DNA from 2 places in the Xanthomonas sp. NCPPB 3174 genome. Region 2 is predicted to be linked to the other one. Evidence: predicted binding sites of a transcription regulator. Region 2 holds the regulator's gene; the other holds the start of a gene.
What was found. The regulator FliA, encoded in region 2, starts transcription of late flagellar genes. The targets are predictions, from matches to a motif close to TAAAGTTTNNCNNNCNNNGGCCGATAA.
Positions count from the first base shown of each region.

Region 1: the regulator FliA is predicted to act here: its motif matches at 7,549-7,575, upstream of AC1PK7_RS14555 (methyl-accepting chemotaxis protein).

Region 1 covers NZ_CM161517.1:3,349,319-3,360,674, forward strand. The annotation lists gene AC1PK7_RS14515 (formylglycine-generating enzyme family protein) at 1-973, opposite strand, end outside; gene rnd (ribonuclease D) at 1,125-2,210, shown strand; gene AC1PK7_RS14525 (H-NS histone family protein) at 2,277-2,681, opposite strand; tRNA gene AC1PK7_RS14530 (tRNA-Ala) at 2,917-2,992, shown strand; gene AC1PK7_RS14535 (hypothetical protein) at 3,182-3,364, opposite strand; gene AC1PK7_RS14540 (chemotaxis protein CheW) at 3,449-3,970, opposite strand; partial or broken gene AC1PK7_RS14545 (methyl-accepting chemotaxis protein) at 3,982-4,899, opposite strand; partial or broken gene AC1PK7_RS14550 (CHASE3 domain-containing protein) at 5,179-5,823, opposite strand; gene AC1PK7_RS14555 (methyl-accepting chemotaxis protein) at 5,747-7,414, opposite strand; partial or broken gene AC1PK7_RS14560 (DEAD/DEAH box helicase) at 7,880-11,356, opposite strand, start outside.
Region 2 covers NZ_CM161517.1:2,539,652-2,551,007, reverse strand. The annotation lists gene motD (flagellar motor protein MotD) at 1-759, opposite strand, end outside; gene AC1PK7_RS11370 (flagellar motor protein) at 767-1,507, opposite strand; gene AC1PK7_RS11365 (chemotaxis protein CheA) at 1,931-3,685, opposite strand; gene AC1PK7_RS11360 (protein phosphatase CheZ) at 3,690-4,301, opposite strand; gene cheY (chemotaxis response regulator CheY) at 4,302-4,694, opposite strand; gene AC1PK7_RS11350 (RNA polymerase sigma factor FliA) at 4,714-5,463, opposite strand; gene AC1PK7_RS11345 (MinD/ParA family ATP-binding protein) at 5,460-6,344, opposite strand; gene flhF (flagellar biosynthesis GTPase FlhF) at 6,331-7,956, opposite strand; gene flhA (flagellar biosynthesis protein FlhA) at 8,133-10,193, opposite strand; gene flhB (flagellar biosynthesis protein FlhB) at 10,211-11,341, opposite strand.

The sequences.
Region 1 (11,356 bases), 810 kb from region 2:
AACTGCCGTAGTGGGTGGCCAGGTCGATGCGTTCGCGCAGCATCGCCGCCACCGGGTCGCCGGGATCGGCGATGCGCAGCACGTCGCCCAGGCGCTCGCGCGCCGATTTCAATCCCGCCGGCGTGGCCAGATCGCGCAACCCTGCATCGCGCAAGGCGGCGATGCGCGCCACCCGCACCTGCTCCACCCGCACGCGCGCATCGCGCACCGTGGGCGCGTCCTCGCGAACCCGCGCCGCGCGTGCCAGCCAGCTGCCGGCAGCGGCGAAATCCGAGGCCGCCGCGGCCGTCTCGGCGCGGCGGATCAACGCGCTCTCCACCGCCGCCACGCCCTGCCGCGCGCGGTCGTCGTCCGCATCCAACTGCAGCGCATCGCGGAAATCGGCCAGGGCGCCGTTGCCGTCCTCGCCCAGGCGACCGCCACGCAGGTCTTCCTCGCCGGCGCGGTTGTAGGCCAGTACCCGCGCGGCGGTCTCCACCCGCTGCTGCAGGCGTCGCACCGCAGGATCCTCGGCATCCAGCCACAGCGCCACCATCGCGATGCGCGTGGCCCGCTCGAGCGTGCGTTCGGAAAGATCCGGATCGCCCAACGCCTGCGCACCGAGCTGCAGCAACCGCCGCCGCGCCTTGCGCAGGCCGTCCTGGGCGGCGCGATCGTTCGGCGCCAGGCTGCGGATCGCCAGGTACAGCGGAATCGCCGACTGCGCATCCTCGAACAGGCGATCCTCGGCCAGCGCGCGCGCCGCCTCGCGTCGTGCCTGCGGCAGGCCGCTGCGGCTCAGGCTCGGCAACGGCGGCTGCCAGTGCGCCACGGTCTCGGCCGCATCTTCGCCGCCGATGGTGACGCTGGGCGCCTGCACCGGCCTGGCCGGTGTCGACTGCGCCGGGGCGATGGCCGCGGCGGTCGCCGGCGCGGTCTCGGCGGCCGGCGCCGGCGGCTGCCGCGCACAGCCGACCAGCGCCGCCGCGAGCATGCTCCAGACCATCACAACGCCGCTGCTGCGCACTTTTCCTCCGAATCACGGCCCTGGCGACGTCGCCCCAGCCGGCGCGCCGTGCGGCCGGCGGAGCGACGTTAGGCTATTCTCGCCTGCCTGAGCAAACCCTGCAGTCAACGGAAATCACGTGCCTTATTGGATCAAGCAACCCGCCGAACTGAGCGAACGGCTGGCGCAGCGGCCGGCCCGCATCGGCCTGGATACCGAATTCGTCCGCGAACGGACCTACTGGCCGCAACTGGCGCTGGTGCAGATGGCGGTGGGCGACGAAATCCTGCTGATCGACCCGCTGATCCCGGGCATGCCGCAGGCGCTGGCGCCGTGGCTGAGCGATCCGGGCATCCTCAAGATCATGCACAGCGCCAGCGAAGACCTGGTCGCCTTCAAGTGCGCCTGCGGCACCCTGCCGCGGCCGCTGTTCGACACCCAGATCGCCGCCGGCCTGGCCGGGCTCGGCGCCGGCATGGGCTACCAGAAGCTGGTGCTGGAGATCACCGGCGTGCACCTGACCAAGGGCGAGACCCGCTCGGACTGGCTGCGCCGCCCGCTGTCGCCGGCGCAACTCGAATATGCCGCCGACGACGTGCGCCACCTGTTCGCCCTGCACGACGCGCTGCAGGCGCGGCTGCAGACCCTGGAGCGCAGCGACTGGCTGCACGAGGACGGCGAACGCCTGCTCGGCACCGTCGAACAGGACGACGGCGAGCGCTGGCCGCACCTGGGCATGCGCTCGGCGCAGTTCATGGACCGCCCGGCGCAACTGCGCCTGCTGCGTCTGTTGCGCTGGCGCGACGCGCAGGCCCGGCACAGCGACAAGCCGCGCAGCTGGATCCTGGACAACGAACTGGCCGCCACCCTGGCGCGGTTCCCGCCGCAGGACCCGCCGGCCATGCTGACGCTGTTCGACAAGCACCCCAAGGCGCCGCGCAAGCTCAGCGATGCGCTGTGGCAGGCGCTGACCACGCCGCTGGCCGACGAAGCCGACGCGCCGCAGGCGCTGGCCGCCAGCGACGACAACAAGGCCGCGCTGAAGCGGCTGCAGGACGCGGTGGCCGCACGCAGCGCCGAACTCGGCCTGCCCGACGGCCTGCTGGCCTCGCGCAAGCACCTGGAAGCCCTGCTGGAAAGCGCGCAATGGCCGCAGCCGCTGGCCGGCTGGCGCAGGCGCGAACTGGAACCGCGGCTGCAACCGCTGCTGGCGGCCGCGCGCTGAGCGGGTGAGCCCGGGCCGCGATCGGAAATGAAAAAAGGCCAGGAATTCCTGGCCTTTTTCGTTCGCTCAGTACTTGAAGAGCGGGAACTTCAGATCCGGGTGGCGCGCCTTCCATTCGTTGTAGGCGGCGGTGCCTTCCCAGGCGGCGAACGCCTTCGGGGTGCGACCGCGGCCGGACCAGGTTTCGCCGGTATGCGGCAACTGGTACTTCGGCTTGACCTCGCTGCGGCCACCGGCGGACTTGCTGCTGGCCTGCTTCGGCGCCGCGCTGGTCACGTAGGCGGCGATCTCGTTGCGCTGCTTGGCGCTGAAGAACTCGGCGAACTGCTCCAGCAGCGACAGCACGTTGGCATGCGCCGCATTGGTTTCGCCCTCGCGCGCCTGCCGCTCCTGCTCTTCCAGCTTGCGCATTTCTTCCTGCAGCTTGGCCTTGGCTTCGGCGATCTGTTGCAAGTTGCGAACTTCCGTCATGTGTAAAAGACCTGTCTTTAAGTAAAAAGTATGAGGCGGACGGTATATCGCGTCCGGAACGAAATCACTGCGGGAGATTTCGGCCGCCGAGTATATCGACTCCATGCGAGCGCTGTAGACAGCATGCTGAGCGCGTTTTCGATGGCGCCCGACCGGCAACTGCCCCGGCGCCGCCGATGTTGCATTGCCCCCTTGGCACGCGGCCCCGTGCCCAGTTACACTACGCGTCTGATGTGGGGCGGTAGCTCAGCTGGGAGAGCGTCGCGTTCGCAATGCGAAGGTCGAGGGTTCGATCCCCTTCCGCTCCACCATCTTGCCGTCTTCGACGGTGCAAACGAGGTCAGACAGCCATCAGGCTCTCTGGCCTTTTTTGTTGGCCGGTCCTGCACTTGGATGCGCTCGATCGCGCGGCGTCGGCCATGCGTCGTGTGGCCGGGAATCCCGAGCCTTCGTCCTGACGGACGGGAAGCGGGAGCACTGCGCTCCCGCCGCCACTTCGCTCAGTCCTGCGCGCCCTGCCCCGGCTCATCCTGGCCGGAACGCGGGCCGCGCTCGTGCGCCTCGCGCAGCTTCTGGTCTTCCAGGCCGGGCCGCTGCTTGGCGGTGTCGTCCTGGGCACGGTCCTGCCGGCCCTCGTGGATGCCCTGCTGCTTGCCGGACTGGGTGGTTTCGTCTTTTGCCATGGTCTGCACCTCGCTGGGGCGGATGCCCGTTTCAGGCCACCCTAACGAGGCCGCCGTGATGCATGGATCACGGCGTGGCGGGCGTCACGCCGCCAGCGCCGCTGTGCCGGCCTCGACGATGTCGTCGCTGCGCAGCAGCCGCGCCCGGTCCAGCAGGATCACCAGCCGATCCTCCAGCTTGCCCATGCCCTGCAGCAGGTCGCGGCGGATATCGCTGCCGAAGGCCGGCGGCGCCTCGATCTGCTGCGGCGGCAGTTCCAGCACCTCGTTGACCGCGTCCACCAGCAGGCCGAAGGACTGCGCGCCGCCGCCCTCGTCGGTGGCGGCGGTGGCGATGACGATGCAACTGCGCCGGGTGACCTGGCTGGGCGCGCGGCCGAGCCGCGACTGCAGGTCCACTACCGGCACCACCGCCCCACGCAGGTTGATCACCCCGCGCACGCAGGCCGGCATGGTCGGCACCGGGGTCGGCGTGCGGTACTCGATGATCTCGTGGATGCCGGCGATATTGAGCCCGAACAGCTCGCGATCCAGCTGGAAGGTCAGGAACTGGCAGCCGCCATGCGGCGAGTCCGCGGCCGCGCTCTCGTAGCGATCGTTGTGCATGGTGTTCCCCTTCAGAAGTTGACGAACTGGCCTTCGTCCGGCGCATCCGCCAGCGCGTAGGCCGGAACCGGCCGCGCGCGCGGGCGCAGGCCCTTGCCGGCGTTGCGCAGCGGCCGGGTGGCGGCCGGCCTGGGCGTCACCGGCGCAGCGCGGCGTGGCGCGGCCAGGTCCTGTTCGCGGTTGAGGCGGAAGAAGCCCATCGCCTGCTGCAACGATTCGGCCTGGGTGCTCATCTGTTCGGCGGTCGCCGCCAGTTGCTCGGAGGCCGCGGCGTTCTGCTGCGTGGCCTGGCTGAGCTGGGACACCGCCAGGTTGATCTGGGTGACGCCGGAGGACTGCTCCTGCGAGGCCGAGGCGATCTCCTGCACCAGATCCGAGGTCTTCTTGATGCTGGGCACGATGGTGCCGAGCAGGTTGCCGGCGCGATCGGCCAGGCCCACGCTGCTGGCGGCGACTTCGCCGATCTCCTGCGCAGCGACCTGGCTGCGCTCGGCCAGCTTGCGCACTTCCGCGGCGACCACGGCGAAACCCTTGCCGTGCTCGCCAGCGCGCGCGGCCTCGATCGCCGCGTTCAACGCCAGCAGATTGGTCTGGTAGGCGATGTCGTCGATGATGCTGATCTTCTGCGCGATCTGCTTCATCGCATGGGTCGAGGCCAGTACCGCCTCACCACCCTCCACCGCTTCCTTGGCCGCCTGCGCCGACATGCCCTCGGTGACCTTGGCATTGTCGGTGTTCTGCGCGATGGACGCGGTCATCTGCTCCAGCGACGCGCTGGTTTCCTCCACGCCCGAGGCCTGCTCGGTGGCGGCCTGGCTCAGCGACTGCGCGGTGGCGCTGACTTCCTCGGACGAACCGGCCAGCGACTGCGCACTGGCATTGACCTCGCCCACCACGTCCGCCAGGCGCTCGACCATCGTCTGCAGCGCCACCATCGCGCTGGTGCTGTCGTTGGGGCGGGTCGGCACCTGCACGGTGAGATCGCCGCGGGCGATCCGCGAGGCCACTTCCATCACCGTGCTCGGCTCGCCGCCGAGTTCGCTCATCAGCGACCGCGCGATCAGGAAACCGATCGCCGACGCGCACAGCGCCGCGATCAGGCTGCCGACGATCAGGGTGAGGTTGGTGCGCTGCTGCAGTTGCTCGGCCTCGGCCGCGCGCACGGCCAGCAACTCGCTCTCGGCGCGGCGCACTTCGGCCATGCGGTCGCGCATCGCGTCCATGTAGGCCTTGCCCTTGGAAGCGCGCACCGAGGCGGCCAAGGCCTCCATCGTCGCCTGGCCCTGGTTGACGTCCTTGCGCAGCGCGATCTGCGGATGCACCGCCTGGCTGAGCCATTGCGCCTGGGTCTGCTTCAGCGCATTCAGACGCTCCTGCTGCTTGGGATTGTCCGCGGTCAGTTCCTGGGCGGTGCGCAGGTGGCTGTCGAAGCTGGCGACGCCGTCGCGGTAGGGCTGCAGGAACGCGTCCTCGCCGGTCAGCGAGAAGCCGCGCGTGCCGGTCTCGATGTTGATCAGGCTGCTCAGCGCAGCATCGACTTCGGCGATCACCTTGTAGGTGTGGGTGTTCCAGTAATTGGCTTGCGACAACGCGGACACGTTGAAGTAGGCCACGCCGGCCAACGCCAGCAGGATGCACAGGACCACGGCGAAACCGCCGTAGAGTTTGGTGGCGATCTTGAGATTCTTCAGCACGGCACTCTCCCGACAATGGGGCAGTTGTGACAACGACAGCGACACGGAACTGGCGGCGCAACCGGCGCCGCCAGGGAATGGATCAGGCGCGGCCCAGCAGCGCTTCGCTGCGGTCGCGATTGCCTGCACCGGGACGGCGCGCGGCAGCGGAGGTGGCACGCGGCGCCCAGCGCGAACCGGCAGCGCGCAGCGGCAGCGGCGCTTCGCTTTCGTCCAGCGTCTGCGTGGCGCGGCGCGCGGCGGCGGACAACTGGAAGAAGGCCATGCTTTCCTGCAACTGCACGGCCTGCGTGCTCATCGATTCGGCGGTGGCGGCCAACTCTTCGGAGGCGGTGGCGTTCTGCTGGGTGATCTGGCTCAGCTGCACCACCGCCACATTGATCTGGGTGACGCCGGAGGACTGCTCCTGCGAAGCGGCAGCGATTTCCTGCACCAGGTCCGAGGTCTTCTTGATGCTCGGCACGATGGTCTCCAGCAAGTGCCCGGCGCGCTCGGCCAGCTCCACGCTGGAACCGGCGACCTCGCCGATCTCCTGCGCGGCGACCTGGCTGCGCTCGGCCAGCTTGCGCACTTCCGCGGCGACCACCGCAAAGCCCTTGCCGTGCTCGCCGGCGCGCGCGGCCTCGATCGCCGCATTCAACGCCAACAGGTTGGTCTGGTAGGCGATGTCGTCGATGATGCCGATCTTGTGCGCGATCTGCTTCATCGCCGCCACCGTGGCCACCACCGCCTCGCCGCCTTCCAGGGTCTCGCGGGCCGCCTGCGCGGCCATGCCGTCGGTGACCTTGGCGTTGTCGGTGTTCTGCGCGATCGAGGCGGTCATCTGCTCCAGCGAGGCGCTGGTCTCTTCGACGCTGGCCGCCTGCTCGGTCGAGGCCTGGCTCAGCGACTGCGCGGTGGCGCTGACTTCCTCCGACGCGCCAGCCAGGCTCTGCGCACTGGCGTTGACCTCGCCGACCACCTGCTGCAGTTTCTCGACCATGCGCTGCATCGCCAGCAGCAACTGCGCGGTCTCGTCGCGGCCGCGCACATCGATCGACATGCTCAGGTCGCCCTCGGACAGCGCATTGGCCACGCTGACCGCTTTGCCGATCGGCCGGGTCACGCTGCGGCTGATGAACACGCCCAGGCCCACGCCGAGCAGCACGCCGCCGATCACAATGGCGAGCATGGTGCGGGTGCTGCTGGCATAGATTTCGTCGGTGGCGTCGTTGGCCTTGGAGGCATTGGCCTCCTTGATCTCGCTCAGTTCCGACATCAGCGCATCCAGTTCGTCGGAGCTGCTGCGCACGCTCTTGGACAGTTCCGCCAGCTGCGCGTTGCCTTCCGGCAGCGGCTCGCGCATCACCGACTCGACGAACTGGCCGCGTCGCTCCAGGTAGGTCTTCCACACCTGGTCGAAGCGCGCCAGCTTGGCTTGCGTCGCTGGCTCGTCCAGCGACGTCTTGGCCTTGTCCATGTGCTCGACCACCTTGGCGGTGTACTTGTCGAGGCTGGCGACATGCTTGGCGCGGTCTTCCGCGGTGCTGGCCAACTGCAGGTTGGCACGCGCGCGGCCGGCATTGATCAGATTGATGTTGGCCTCTTTCAGGTGCGACAGGCCGAGCAGCTCGCGCTCGTACAGCGCGGTGGCGTAGTCGTTGATCCGGCCCGAGTTGCGGATGCCGACCCAGCCGATGCAGGCGCCGATCGCCGCCACGATCAGGAATGCCGCCGTCAGCCTGACCCCGATTTTCATATTGCCCAACATGGTGTGTACCCCGATTTGTGTGTGTCCGCCTGCGCCGGGCGATGCGTCCGGCTGCGTGTCGCGGCGCCTCGCGGAGCGATGCCTCTGGCTGAAGTCGCCAGAGGAACGCTGCGCTGCAACGTCATGCGTGAGGGCTATCGGCGCAATCGAGGGCGCCTTTAAATCGCGTGAAAATTGCGGAATCCCGCATAAGACAAGCGCTTTCGCGACATTCGTGAATGCGCAAGAGGCGTTGCGCTGCGGTGCTCGACGCGCAGCGGAGCAGGCGCGGCTCGCACCGCACCGATGCCGCACTTGTTCTGCAATGGCAGAACACCCCGGTTTTGCACCGGAGCCAAAGTGGGATACCAACCCCTTTAATTTGTAGACAGAATGTGAAAGCGGCGCCGATATGTCACAAGCACAATGGCGGCGGGCGGGCGCGGCGCATTGCCTTCACGCCATCTGTGGCGCCACAAGCGTGCGCCGTTCCGCGGCAGCGCCACCGCGCAACAGCCGCTGCGCATGCGCATGCTCCTCGGCATTCATGTCCTGCAGCGGCTCGAAGCGCTCGCCGACCCAGCTCGCCATCGGCACGCCATCGCGGTACAGCACGCGCGCACCCGCCACCCGTGGCACCCGCGTGCCGGGCAACACGCTGCCGAGCAGATTGGCCGGATCGGCGGCGGCCACGCACAGCCACTGGCCGTCACCGGGCTGGCGGCGGATCTGCCGCAGCAGGCCGATCGCCTCGGGCAGGGCGAACTGTTCGCCGGACAGGCCGTCGATGAAGCGCCCACCGCGGATCTCGCCGCGCGCCTCCAGCCGATGGTAGACGCGCAGCAGTTCGCGCCATGGCGGCAGCCACGCCGCCTCGCGCTCAAGCAGGCGCCAGCAGACCACACCGTAGCGGCGCAGCAGGGTCCGCGCGACGTGCTCGACCGCCTCGCTGCGTGCGGCCGGGTCGTCGGCCTCGGTGTCGGCACGCAGCACCGCCCAGCGTCCGGCGTCCTGGATGCCGCCGTACAGCGCCATGCGCGGCCGCCGCCGCGACAGCGCCGAGGGACGCTTCGAGGGCGGCACCAGCAGAGCGCGCAGGCCAGCGTAGCTGTCGCAATGGACCCGGCCTGCGGCGACCAGCTCGGCCAGCGCCGCCTCCAGTTCGGTGGACAGCAGGCGCGTCGCCTCGGCGATCTCGTCGAAGAACGAGGCGCCGTGCGCCTCGAGATGGTCGGCCACCTTGCGCGCGCGCGAGCCCAGCGCGCCGGCTTCCGGCGCTGGCGACAGCCGCGACCAGTGGCCGGCGCTGCGCCGCGGCAGCAGCAGGATCGGCGTGCTGCGCAAGGTCGGCGCCGCACCACCGGCGCCGGGGCGCAGCCGCGTCCACAGCGTGCGGCCGGCGCTGCAGGCCTCGTCCAGCCACGCCGGGCGGTAGTCGCGCACCCGCGCCGGCAACAGCTCCGCCTCCCACAGCGGCGCCGCGACCTCCACGCCCTCCAACTGTGCCAGTACCGCGCCCAGGGCCTCGGCGCCGGCGACCTGCCCCTCCGCGTCCAGATGCTGCCAGCGGAACAGGAAGCGCGCGTAGTCGCGCGGCGCCACCGGCTCGATCTCGCGGCGCAGGCGGCCAAGGGTGTAGCGGTGGATGCGCGCCAGCAGATGGCGCTCGCACCATTCCTCGGCGTCGGCATCGGCGCTGAAGCGCCCGCCCAACACATAGCCATCCTGCTGCAGCGCCAGCAATCCCGCCTGCACCTCGCGCAGCGGCAGCTGCAGTGGCGCTGTCAGCGCCGCCGCGGTGACCGGCCCCAGCCCCGCCAGGCGCCAGCGCAGCAGTTCGCGCACCGCGCTGTCGCGGTCCCAGTCGTCGACCGCATAGCCCGCGGGAACGGCGATGGCCGGCTGCGCACTGGCCTGCGGGTACAGCGGCGCCACCGCCGCCAGCGCCTCGGCCGCCACCCACAGCGCCGCCGTGGCGCCGTCGACGCCGTGCAGGCAGGTGGCGCGCGCGTCGGCGGCCAGTTCCTCCAGCCACTGCCGCCACTGCGGCTGCGTGGCGGCTTCGTCCGCGCTCACCACGCCGAGCGTGAGCAGCGCTTCGTGCATCTCGTCGCGGCTGCGCGGCTGCGGCCAGGCCTCCTCGCGCACCGCGGCGATCGCTTGCGGGTCCAACTGGCCGAGATCGTCGGCGCTGTCCGGATCCTGGTAGCGGCGGTTCTGCACCGCCTGGGTCCGTCGTTCCTCCAGCGGTGCGTCGTCGAGGAAGGCGTAGGGCCGCGCCTCCAGGGCCTCGGCCGCCAGCGGCGATGGCGCGGTCAGCTCGCGCGCCAGCACGCGCACGGCGCCGGCCTCGATGCCGTGCAGCAGCTGCAGCCAACCGGCGCTGTCCATCGCCTCGTCCAGGCAATCGCGCAGGGTCTGCGCCACCAGCGGATGCTCGGGAATCTCGCGCTCGCCGACCAGGTTCTCCGCGCAGGCCACCTGGTCGGGGAACACCGTGGCCAGCAAGTCCTCGGACTTCATCCGCTGCAGTTGCGGCGCGACCTTGCGCCCGCCGGTGAAGCGCGGCAGCGCCAGCGCGTTGGTGGCGTTCCAACGCCAGCGCACGCCGAACAACGGCGCGTCCAGCAGCGCCTGCACCAGCACGTCCAGCGCCGAGGCGGCGCGCAGGTAACGCGCCACCTCGTCCAGGGCGAAGCTGTGCCGGGTCGACAGCGACAGCACGATCGCGTCCTCGGTCGCCGCCGCCTGCAGTTCGAAATTGAAGGTACGGCAGAAGCGCTTGCGCAGGGCCAGGCCCCAGGCGCGGTTGATGCGGCTGCCGTAGACGCTGTGGATCACCAGCTGGGTGCCGCCGGTGGCATCGAAAAAGCGTTCCAGCACGATGCATTGCTGGGTCGGCAAGGCGCCCAGCGCCGCATGCGCGCGGCCCAGGTAATCGACGATCTGCTGCGCAGCGGCCGCGTCCAGCGCCAGCGGACCACACAGCCACTGCAGCGCCTGGGTCGCCCCGCCCTGCTGCAGCGCCTGTTCGAGTTCGGCACGCAGCCGCGACACGCCCAGCGACAGCGCGTCGCTGCGCCCGGGCGCTTCGCCGATCCAGAACGGGATATTGGGCGGCGCGCCGCGCGCGTCCTCCACCCGCACCCGCCCCGCTTCCACGCGCAGGATGCGGTAGCTGGCGTTGCCGAGCTGGAACACGTCGCCGCCCAGGCTCTCCACCGCGAAATCCTCGTTGACCGTGCCGATGGTCTGCGCCTGCGGCTCCAACACCACGCTGTAGTCGCCAGTCTCGGGAATGGTGCCGCCGGAAGTGAGCGCGGCCATCCGCGCACCGCGGCGCTGGCGCACGCGGCGATGCACCGCATCGCGATGCAGGTAGCCGGCGCGCGGCCCCAGGCGCGTGCTGAAGCCTTCGCTGAGCATGCGCAGCACCGCGTCGAACTGCGCGCGCGGCAGCGCCGCATACGGCCAGGCGCCACGCACCAGGGCGTACAGCGTGTCTTCTTCCCACTCCTGGCAGGCGACCTCGGCCACCAGTTGCTGGGCGAGCACGTCCAACGGCGCATCGAGCATGCGCAGCGCATCCAGTTCGCCGCGACGCACGCAATCCAGCAAGGCCGCGCACTCGACCAGGTCGTCGCGCGACTGCGGGAACAGCCGCGCCTTCGGCGTGCCGCCCACCGCATGTCCGGAGCGGCCGGCACGCTGCAGGAACGCGGCGATGGAGCGCGGCGAGCCGAGCTGGCAGACCAGGTCGACGTCGCCGATATCCAGCCCCAGTTCCAGCGACGCCGTGGCCACCAGCACCTGCAATTCGCCGGCCTTGAGCCGACGCTCGGCGAGCAGCCGGGTCTCGCGCGCCAGGCTGCCGTGATGCGCCGCCACCGCCTGCGTGCCGAGCAGTTCGCCGAGGTGCCGGGCGGTGCGCTCGGCCATGCGCCGGGTGTTGACGAACACCAG
Region 2 (11,356 bases):
GCCGGCCGGGGTGTCGTTGCTGGCGCGCGGGCGGAACTGGCCGTAGCCGATCATCGACAGCCGCGAGGGTTGCAGGCCCTGGTCGGCGAACAGGTGGACCACGCTGGCCGCGCGCGCCGCCGACAGTTCCCAGTTCGACGGGAACTGCAGGGTGGCGATCGGGGTGTTGTCGGTATAGCCCTCCACGCGCACCCCGTTGGGCACGCCGGACAGCACCTGCGCCAGTTCTGCCAGGGTGGCGCGTGCGCTCTGGTCGAGCGCGGCCGAGCCGGAGCCGAACAGGATGTCGCTGTTGATCTCCACTTCGATCCACAGCCCGGCGCGGCGCACGGTGATCAGCTTCTTCTGGATCAGCGGCGCCAGCGCGGCGCCGAGGCGGTCGGCGATGCTGTCGAGCTGGCGTTGCGCGCGGCGCAGCTGCTGCGCGTCGCGCAGGTCGTCGCCGCGCTGCGCGGTGCCGGAGGGCAGGCGATTGGGATCGGGCAGGGTCAGCGCCGGGCTGGACTTGATCGGGGTCGGCCGCTCGCCGCCCTGGCCCTGCAGCGCGTGGTCGCCGACCTGCACCGGGCGCAGGGTCGTCGGGGTGCCGCCGAACGCCGCGCTCATCGCATCGGCCATGACCCGGTACTTGGCTTCGTTGATCGTGGACAGCGCGTACATCACCACGAAGAAGGCGAGCAGCAACGTCATCAGGTCGGCATAGGGGATGGCCCATGCCTCGTGGTTGGCGTGCTCGTCGTGGGAGTGCTTGCGGGCCATTGGCAACTCAATGCAAGAATCCGGCCAGTTTCGATTCGATGTTGCGCGGGTTCTCGCCCTGGGCGATGGCGATCAACCCTTCGATGATCATTTCGCGCTCGCCGCAGCTGTGCTTGATCACGCTCTTGAGCTTGGCGGCCATCGGCAGGAACAGCAGGTTGGCCGAGGCGATGCCGTAGATGGTGGCGGTGAACGCGGCGGCGATGCCGTGGCCGAGCTTGCTCGGGTCGGCCAGGTTCTTCATCACCGCGATCAGCCCCAGCACCGCGCCGATGATGCCCAGGGTCGGCGCGTAGATGCCCATGCCCTCGAACACCTTGGCCGCGGCCAGGTCGCAATGTTCCTGGCCTTCCAGGTCGATCTCCAGCATGTGCCGGATGGCTTCCGGCTCCACGCCGTCCACCAGCATCTGCAGGCCCTTGCGCACGAACGGATCCTGCTGCTGCGGCACCTGGTTCTCCAGCCCGAGCAGGCCCTGGCGGCGGGCGATGTTGCTCCATTCCACGATCTGCTTGAGCAGCGCCTGGCGGTCGCTCGGCGGCGGCCACAGGATCCACTTGGCGATCTGGAACGCACGGCGGAACACCGACGGCGGGGTGTGCACCAGGATCGCGGCGACGGTGCCGACGATCACGATCACGAACGCAGCGGGCGACCACAGCGCCGAAATGCCGGCGCCCTTGAGGATGCTGCCGCCGATGAGCGACAGAATCGCCAACAGCAGGCCGATGAGACTGAGCTTGTCCATGCAGGAGGTATCGGCCAGGGGGCGGGGGACTTGATGGGGCGGGATTCGGGAATCGGGATTTGGGATTGGCAAGAGCGCGAGTGCGTAGGGTTGTCGGTACGTCGTAGGAGCGGCTTCAGCCGCGACGCGCTGACTTGGCGCGTTGCCTATGCACGATCGTTCGGATCGTGTCGGCAGGGAGCCGAGCGCCGGGCGTTATCGCCAAACACCGATTCCGGCTTCACCGCGTCGCGGCTGAAGCCGCTCCTACAGAGGAAAAGGAGGTGCATCGGGAGCCGCTGTTTCGATTCCCGAATCCCGAATCCCGAATCCCAGCCTCACCGCGTCGCGGCTGAAGCCGCTCCTACGGCGGAATCAGGGAAAACGAGGCGCCAGGGAAGCCACCGGTGCGAATCCCCACTCCCGAATCCCCAATCCCGGCCCTCAAGCCTTCAAGCCATCCACATCCAGGATCAGCGCCAGGCGGCCGTCGCCGATGAGGGTGGCGCCGGCGTAGCCGGGCAGGCCGCGCAGGGAGCGCGGCAGCGGCTTGATCACCACTTCCTCGCGGCCGCGGACCTGGTCCACGACCAGGCCCATGCGCGATTCGCCGGCCTGCAGCACCACCACGGTGAGCAGCGGCAGTTGCGGGGCGTCGATGTTGAGCCACTGGCGCAGGTCCACCAGCGGCAGGGTGTGCGATTGCCGGTCGAGCACGGCGCGGCCGTCGAACCAGCCCAGCGAGCGGCGCGGGGCGTGCAGCACTTCCACCACGCGCGCCAGCGGCAGCGCATAGACGGTGTCGCCGGCCTGCACCAGCAGGGTCGGCAGGATCGCCAGGGTCAGCGGCACGCGGATCAGGAAGCGGCTGCCGCGGCCCAGTTCCGACTGGATCTGGATCTGCCCGCTGAGCTCGCGGATGCGCGACTGCACCACGTCCATGCCGACGCCGCGGCCGGAGATGTCGGTGACCTCGGACTTGGTCGAGAAGCCGGGCAGGAACACCAGGTGCAGGCATTCCTCGGTGGTCAGGCGGGCGGCGGCCTCGGGATCGATCAGGCCCTTCTCGCGGGCCTTGGCGCGCAGTCGTTCCGGGTCGATGCCGGCGCCGTCGTCCTGCACCTCGATGCTGACGTAGTCGCCTTCCTGCTGCGCCGACAGGCGCACGTGGCCGCCGCGCGGCTTGCCGGTGGCTTCGCGCAGCGCCGGCGCCTCGATGCCGTGGTCGATCGCGTTGCGCACCAGGTGCACCAGCGGATCGGCCAGCGCCTCGACCAGGTTGCGGTCCAGTTCGGTGTCGGCGCCGATCAGCTCCAGTTCCACTTCCTTGTTGAGCGAGCGGGCAACGTCGCGCGCCACCTTGGGGAAGCGCGAGAACACCTTGCCGACCGGCTGCATGCGCGTGCGCATCACCGCCGACTGCAGGCGCGCGGTGGCGATGTCCAGGCTGCTGACCGCGCGGTCCAGTTCCTCGTCGCGCAGGCGCACGCGCAGGGTCTTGAGGCGGTTGCGCGAGAGCACCAGTTCGCCGATCAGGTTGACGATCGCGTCCAGGCGCTTGGTGTCCACGCGCACGGTGTGCTCGGGCTCGGCGGCCTTGGCCGGGGCGGCTGCGGCCTTGGGCGCGGCGCTGGGCGCACGCGGCGCCGGCTGCAGCGCCTGCGGCGTGGCCGCCGGCGGCGCATCGCCGTGCAACTGGTCCAGCAGCGCCTCGAATTCGTCGTCGCTGATCAGGTCGGCATCGCCCGCGGCGGCCGCGGGCGCCTTGGCGGCGGGTGCCGGCGCGGCGCTCTTGGCCGGCGCCGGCGCCGGCGCGGCGTCGCCGTGCGCGTCGAACTGCGCGATCAGCTCCGCCGGCGCGCGCGGCGGCTCCTGGCCGCTGCCGAAGGCGTCCAGCATCGACTGCAGGTAGTCCAGCGACTGCTGCGCGGCGTCGAAGTGCCGCGCCTGCAGGGTGGCCTGGCCGGCGCGGGCCATGCCCAGGGTTTCCTCCGCGGCGTGGCACAGCTCGACCATGGCGTTGATCGCCAGGAAGCCGGCGCCGCCCTTGAGCGTGTGGAAACCGCGGAACACGGCGTTGAGCTGGCCGCTGTCCTCGGGCGCCTGCTCCAGCGACACCAACTGCTCGCCGAGCCGGTCCAGGATTTCCTGGGCCTCGATGATGAAGTCGGCAGCGATGTCGTCGGGTACGGCGCTCATGGCATTACAGTCCCAATCCGGACAGCAGGTCGTCGGCGTCGTGCTGCGACACGCCGTGGCGGTCCAGGCCGGGCAGGGCCGGGCCGGCCAGGCTGCCGTCGGCCTTCTTGTTTTCTTCCTTCGGCGGCAGACCCAGCGCGCCGAAGCCTTCGTGCACGCGGCGTACGATGCCGGCGACGCGGCGGATGATCTGCCCGGTCAGGTCCTGGAAGCTCTGCGCCAGGGCCATTTCGGTGAGGTTGTGGCGGATCTTGTCGAGGATCTCGCTCTGGTCGCCGCTGAGGCCGCCGGCGGCGAGCTGGTCGGCCAGCGCACGGCATTCCTCGGCCAGGTCCAGGGTGCGGTGGCTGGCCTGTTCGGTCATCTCCACCACGTGGTCCAGGCGCGAGCAGGCGTCGTCCAGCTCGCCGGCTTCGCTGGGCACCACCGGCAGTTCGCCGAGCGCCTGCCCCAGATCGCGCGCGAGCCGGCTAAGGCCCTGCATCATCGGCCGCGTGCGCCAGGCGGCGAGGGTGTCGATCTCCCTGCGCCAGCCGGCCTCGTCGCCATTTTCCAGCGCGTCCAGCGCGCCTTGCAGGCGTTCGATCAGGGCGGTACGTTCGGCGGTGGCTTCCATTTAGGCGGTCGCTCCCAGGCGTTCGAAGATCTTGCCCAGCTTCTCCTGCAGCGTCTGCGCGGTGAACGGCTTGATGATGTAGCCGTTCACGCCGCACTGCGCGGCCTCGATGATCTGCTCGCGCTTGGCCTCGGCGGTGACCATCAGCACCGGCAGGTGCTTGAGCTTGTCGTCGGCGCGGATGTTGCGCAGCAGATCGATGCCGGTCATGCCCGGCATGTTCCAGTCGGTGACCACGAACTCGAACGGCGCCGAGCGCAGCGCGGCCAGGGCGCTGTTGCCGTCTTCGGCCTCGGCGGTATTGGTGAAGCCCAGATCGCCGAGCAGATTCTTGACGATGCGCCGCATCGTCGAGAAATCGTCCACGATCAAAATCCGCATGTTCTTGTTCACCACTGACTCCTAAGGGTTCCTATTCTTCGTCTTCCAGACCGGCATCGGCGACCTCGAACGCCTTCAGGCGTCCGCGCAACCGTACCGTGGCCTGGCCATGGATCTGACACACGCGCGACTCGCTGACCCCGAGCACCGCGCCGATTTCCTTGAGGTTCAATTCCTGCTCGTAGTACAGCGACAGCACCAACTGCTCGCGTTCGGGCAACTGCGCGATGGCCTTGCCCAGCTCGCGGCCGAATTCGCTGCGCTCGAGCATCTGCTGCGGATTGGGTCCGCCCTTGGCGATGGTATCCAGTTCGCCATGGTCCTCGATGCGCGACTCCAGGCTCAGCACCTGGCCGCGGGCGGCATCTTCCATCAAACGCAGGTATTCGGGAAGCGGCATGTCCATCGCCGCGGCCACTTCGTTGGCGGCGGCGGCGCGGCCGGTGCTCTGTTCGATCTTGCGGATCGCCGAGGCGGCGTCGCGGGCGCGGCGGTGCACCGAGCGCGGCACCCAGTCGCCACGGCGGATCTCGTCGATCATCGCGCCGCGGATGCGGATCGAGGCATAGGTCTCGAACGAGGCGCCCTGTTCGGCGTCGTAGCTGCGCGAGGCCTCGATCAGGCCGATCATGCCGGCCTGGATCAGATCGTCGATCTCGACGCTGGCCGGCAGCCGCGCCGCCAGGTGGTGGGCGATGCGCCGGACCAGGTCCGAGTGCTGGGTGATGTAGTCGTTGGCGCTGTTGCGTTGGACGGCGCGGTAGTGGGCGGCGGCGTTCATGCGGCCACCCCGCGCTGGATGATGCGTTCGACGAAGAACTCGACGTTGCCGCGCGGGGCGGTCGGCGCCTGCCAGCGCGCGGTGCGCCGGGCGATCTCGCTGATCGCCTGCGCCGACGGGCTGGACGGGTAGGCCTTGACCACCGGCTGCTGGCGCTGCACCGACAGGCGTAGCCAGTCGTCCTGCGGCACGCAGCCCAGGTAGTTCAGCGACACGTCGCCGAGGAACTTCTCGCAGACCCGGCTGAGCTTGTCGTACAGCAGGCGGCCTTCGTTGAGGTCGCGGACCATGTTGGCGACGATCTGCACCCGGTCCACGCCGCGCTCGCGCGAGAGGACCTTGATCAGGGCGTAGGCGTCGGTGATCGAGGCCGGCTCGTCGCAGACCACCACCACCGCGTCCTGCGCGGCCTGGCAGAAGGTCAGCACGCTGTCGGTGATGCCGGCGGCGGTGTCGACGATCATCACGTCCAGCTCGCGCTGCAACTCGGAGAACACGTTGACCAGGCCCACGTGCTGGGCCGGCGGCAACTCGGCCATGTAGCGGCGGCCGGAGGCGGCGGGCACCACCATCAGCCCGTTGGGCATGTCGATCAGCACCTCTTCCAGGGTGCAGCGCCCGGCGACCAGGTCGGCCACGGTGAACTTGGGGGTCAGCCCCAGCAGCACGTCGACGTTGGCCAGGCCCAGGTCGGCGTCCAGCAGCAGGGTGCGCTTGCCCATGTCGGCCAGCGCCATGGACAGGTTGACCGAGATGTTGGTCTTGCCCACGCCGCCCTTGCCGCCGGTCACGGCGATGGTGCGCACCGGACCCAGCGGTTCGCTGCGCGTCGCCGACAGGGGGAAGGCATTGGTCAGATTGACGTAGTCACGCGACGGCATGGGTCTGCTCCGGAGTACAGGGCTTATCGGCAGCGCGCCGCAAATCTTCAAGGCGCAATACCAGGCTGGCGGCGTTGGCGCGGTGCAGGTCGTCCGGCACACGCTGTCCATCGGTCACCCAGGTGATGGGGAGGCGGTGGTCCACGACCACCGACAAGGCACTGCCGAACCGCCCGGTTTCGTCCAACTTGGTCATGATGACCCCCTGTGGGTCGGCGCCGGCGAACCGGCGCACCACCTCGTCCAGGTCGGAGAAATGGGCGTTGGCGGGGAGTACCAGCAAGGATCGGACCACCCGCGAGGCGCGCAGCCAGTGCAGCTGGGCAGCCAGGGCGCGGTCGCGCTGGCCCATGCCGGCGGTGTCGATCAGCACCAGCTTGTAGTCGGCCAGGCGCTCCAGCAGCTGCTGCAGCGCGGCGTCGCTATCGGCCTCGTGCACGGCGATGCCGAGCTGGCGGCCGTAGCTGTGCAGTTGTTCGCGGCCGCCGACGCGGATGGTGTCGGTGGTGACCAGGGCCACGTCGCGGGCGGCATGGCGCTCCAGGAAGCGCGAGGCCAGCTTGGCGATGGTGGTGGTCTTGCCGGCGCCGGTGGGGCCGATCAGGGCGATCACGCCGCCTTCCTCGAGCGGGTCCAGCGGGGCGATCGGCAGGCGCTTGGACAGCAGGCCCAGCATCAGCCCGCGGCCGCGGTGCAGCTCCAGGTCGGCGGGGATCTGCATGACCACGTCGCGGGTGATGCCGCTGTCGAAGCCGTAGTCGTCCATCAGCTCCAGCGCCTGGGCGCGGACCGGCGAGCCGCGCAGGCGCTCGTCGGTGAGGCGGTTCATCTCGCGCTCGATCATCTGCCGCATCAGCGCCAGTTCGTCGCGCAGCTGCGTCAATTGTTCGTCGTTCTGCGGGGCGGGGAAGGTCGGCACCGCCGCCAGCGTGGCGGCCGCCGGGATTCCGGCAGCGGCCGGCGCGTCGGCCTTGGCCACGCCCGGCGCGGCAGGGGCTGTGCTCGGGCTCGCCAGCGGGGTCAGCGCCACCGCGGCGACGTCGTCGCGCCAGGCCGGCATGGCCTCGGCGGCCGGCGCCGGGGTCGCGGCGGCGAACGGGCTGGGCAGGGGCACGCTGATCGGGGCGTTGCGGAACACGTCCTCGGGGATGCTGAACTCGGCGCGGCCGGTGACCGGCGCTGCGGCCTTGGCCGGGGCGGCCTGGCGTGCGGCGGCAGCCGGGGCGGCCGCGGCGGGCATCGCCGAAGCGGCCAGCGCCGCCGGCTGGGTCAGTGGCCGTGCGGCGGGAGCGGCCGGCGCGGCACTGCCGCGGCGTTCGCTGATCGCGGCCATCATCGCCATCGCCGGGCTGGCGGCGGCGCTGTCGCTCCGTGCGGCGCGCGGGGCGGGAGCGGCCGGTGCCTGCGCGGCAGCGGCGCGCGGCGCCTCGTCCGGGCGCACCGCATCCAGCGCCCGCTGCACCAGGGCCTCGTCGTAGTTGCTGGCGGCGACGATCTCGATGCCCTCGTCGGTACGCCGATTGGACAGGATCACCGCATCCGGCCCGTGCTCGTCGCGCACCATCCGGAAGGCGGTGCGCATGTCGGGGGCGACAAAGCGTTTGATCTTCATGGGTGAGTGCCGGGATTCGGGAGTGGGGAGTGGGGATTGGTCGCGGAGGCCGCCATGGCATGGCTGCTATCCGGTCGCCTTGCTCTGGTTGTGTTCGTTCGTGTCATTGCTGTCTCTCTGCGCGCGTCGGGCCCGCTGTTGCGACTCCCGAATCCCAAATCACCAATCCCGCCACATCAACTGATCGTCCCCACCAGCTTCAGCCGCTTGTCCTCCGGCACTTCGCTGTAGGACAGGACCGACAGCGCGGGGACGCTGTGGCGGACCAGGCGGGCGAGGGCGGCGCGGACCTGCGCCGGGACCAGCACCACGGCCGGTTCGTTGCGCGCCTCCTGCTTGCTCACGCAGTCCGCCAGACTTTGGTGCAAGCGTTCGGCCAGTCCGGGTTCCAGCGCCGCGCCGTTGCCCTGGGTAGAGTCCTGCAAGACACGTTCCAATTGCGGGGCCAGGGTGAACACCGGCAGTTCCGGGGCCATGCCGGCGATCTCCTGGACGATGAAGCGGCCCAGGGCGTTGCGCACGGCGGCGGTGAGCGCGCCGGGTTCCTGACTCTGCGGGGCGTGCTCGACCAGGGCCTCGACGATCTTGCGCAGCTGCCGCACCGGGATCTTCTCGATGAGCAGGTTCTGCAGCACCCGCACCACCACCGACAGCGGCAGCGCCTTGGGGGTGAGGTCCTCGACCAGCTTGGGCGCGCTCTTGGCCAGGGTCGCCAGCAACTGCTGCACTTCCTCATGGCCGAGCAGTTCCGGGGCGTGCTCGCGGATCAGGTGCGAGAGGTGGGTGGCGATCACCGTGGCCGGGTCGACCACGGTGTAGCCCATGGTCTCGGCCTGGGCGCGCAGGTGCGGCTGGATCCAGATCGCGTCCAGGCCGAACGCCGGGTCCTTGCCGGCAATGCCGTCGATCTTGCCCAGCGCGCCGCCCGGGTCCAGCGCCAGTTCGCGGTCCGGGTGGATGTCGGCGGTGGCCACCGGCACGCCGTGCACCAGCAGGCGGTAGGCGTTGGCCGGCAGTTCCAGGTTGTCGCGGATGTGCACCGGCGGCACCAGGAAGCCGATGTCCTGGGTCAGCTTGCGGCGCACGCCCTTGATCCGCGCCATCAGCTCGCCGCCCTGGGCCTTGTCCACCAGCGGGATCAGCCGGTAGCCCACTTCCAGGCCCAGCGGGTCGATCGGGCGCAGTTCGTCCCAGCCCAGTTCGGCGTTGGCCTGCGCCGCGGCTGCGGCCTGCGGCGCCGCCTCGGCGGCGGCCGGGGTCGGCTGCAGGCTGCGCTTCCACATCTTCCAGGCCAGCACGCCCAGGATCAGCGCCAGCGTCAAGAAAGCGACGTTGGGCATGCCCGGGATCAGGCCGACCAGGCCCAGGATCGCCGCGGCCACCGCCAGCGCCTTATGTTGGCCGAACACCTGGCCCATCATCGAGGCGCCCATGTCCTGCGAACGCGAGGCGCGGGTGACCAGCATCGCCACCGCCGAGGACACCAGCAGTGCAGGCAGCTGCGCGACCAGGCCATCGCCGATCGACAGCAGGGTGTAGGTGGAGGCGGCCTGCGCCACCGGCATGCCGTGCTGCAGCACGCCGACCGCCATGCCGCCGATCAAGTTGATGAACAGGATCAGGATGCCGGCGATGGCGTCGCCGCGGATGAACTTGCTGGCGCCGTCCATCGAGCCGTAGAAGTCCGCTTCCTCGCGCACTTCCTCGCGGCGGGCCTTGGCTTCCTCGCGGGTCAGCAGGCCGGCGTTGAGGTCGGCGTCGATCGCCATCTGCTTGCCGGGCATGGCGTCGAGGATGAAGCGCGCGGTCACTTCCGACACGCGCCCGGCGCCCTTGGTGATGACCACGAAGTTGATGATGGTCAGGATCGCGAACACCACGATACCGACCGCATAGTTGCCGCCGATCACGAATTCGCCGAAGGCCTCGATCACCTTGCCGGCCGCGCCGTGGCCGCCCTGGCCGTTGATCAGGATCACGCGGGTGGAGGCCACGTTCAGCGCCAGGCGCAGCATCGTGGTCATCAGCAGCACGATCGGGAAGATGCTGAACTCCAGCGGCCGCTTCACGTACACCACCGCCAGCAGCACCATCAGCGAGATGGCGATGTTGAAGGTGAACAGGGCGTCCAGCACCGGGGCGGCCAGCGGCACCACCACCATCGCCAGCATCAGCAACACGATCACCGGGGCGCCGAGCCCGTGCTTGATCATGTCCATCACTTTGCGCGTGTTCATCTGCGCGGCAGGCTGGCTCATGGCTGGCTCCCCGGGGCGAATTCATCCACTTCCAACGGCGGCAACGGCGGCATCGGCCCGCTGCGCCAGGCGCGCAACTGGTAGACGTACGAGAGGACCTGCGCCACCGCGGAATACAGTCTCACGGGAATTTCCTTGCCGAGTTGGCCTTCCCTATACAAGGCGCGTGCCAAAGGCGGGGCCGAGATCACCGCCACGCGGTGCTGCTCGCCGACCTCGCGGATGCGGAAGGCGATCTCGTCCACGCCCTTGGCGACCACGGTGGGGGCGCGCATGCGCCCGCTCTCGTACTTCAGCGCCACCGCGTAGTGGGTGGGGTTGACCACCACCACGTCGGCCTTGGGCACGGCTTCCATCATCCGCCGCTGCGACATCTGCATCTGCATCTGGCGGATGCGGCCCTTGACCTCGGGGCTGCCGTCGCTTTCCTTCATTTCCCGGCGCACTTCCTCCCGGGTCATCTTCAATTTGCGGATGTAATTCCACTTCTGATAGGGCGCGTCGATCGCCGCCAGCAGCGCCAGCGCGCCGGCGGTGTACAGCAGCAGCCGCAGGGTGAAGCCCAGGCCGTGGCCGATGGCCTGTTCCAGCGGCTGCAGCAGCAGGCCGCGCAGGAAGTCGGTGCTGCCCCACAGGCACAGCATCGCGGCGCCGCCGACGAAGCCCATGCGCAGGATCGACTTGAGCAGCTCGACGATGGTCTCGGCGCCGTACATGCGGCTGAGCCCGTTCATCGGGTTGAGCCGATCGAACTTGGGGATCAGCGCCTGGCCGGAGAAGCGCAGGGTGCCCATCAGCACCGGCGCGGCGAAGCTGGCCGCCAGGCAGATGCCGACCAGCGGCAGCACCACCCAGAGCAGGTTCAGCAGCAGGTCGCCGAAATGGCCGAACATCGCCTCCGGATGCTCGCGCATCGACAGGTCCGGACGCAGCGCCTGTTTCAGCCAGGCCACCGCCCCGGCGGTCATGGAGGTGGACAGGCCCATCAGGGCGAAGACGCCGGCGCTGAACACCGCGGCCGTCGCCAGCTCACGCGAATGCGGGATGTTGCCTTGCTCGCGGGCTTCGCGCAGGCGTTTGTCTGTTGGCTGTTCTGTGCGCTCTGCGCCTTCTTCGCTCTCGGACATCGGGGGTGCGCTCGG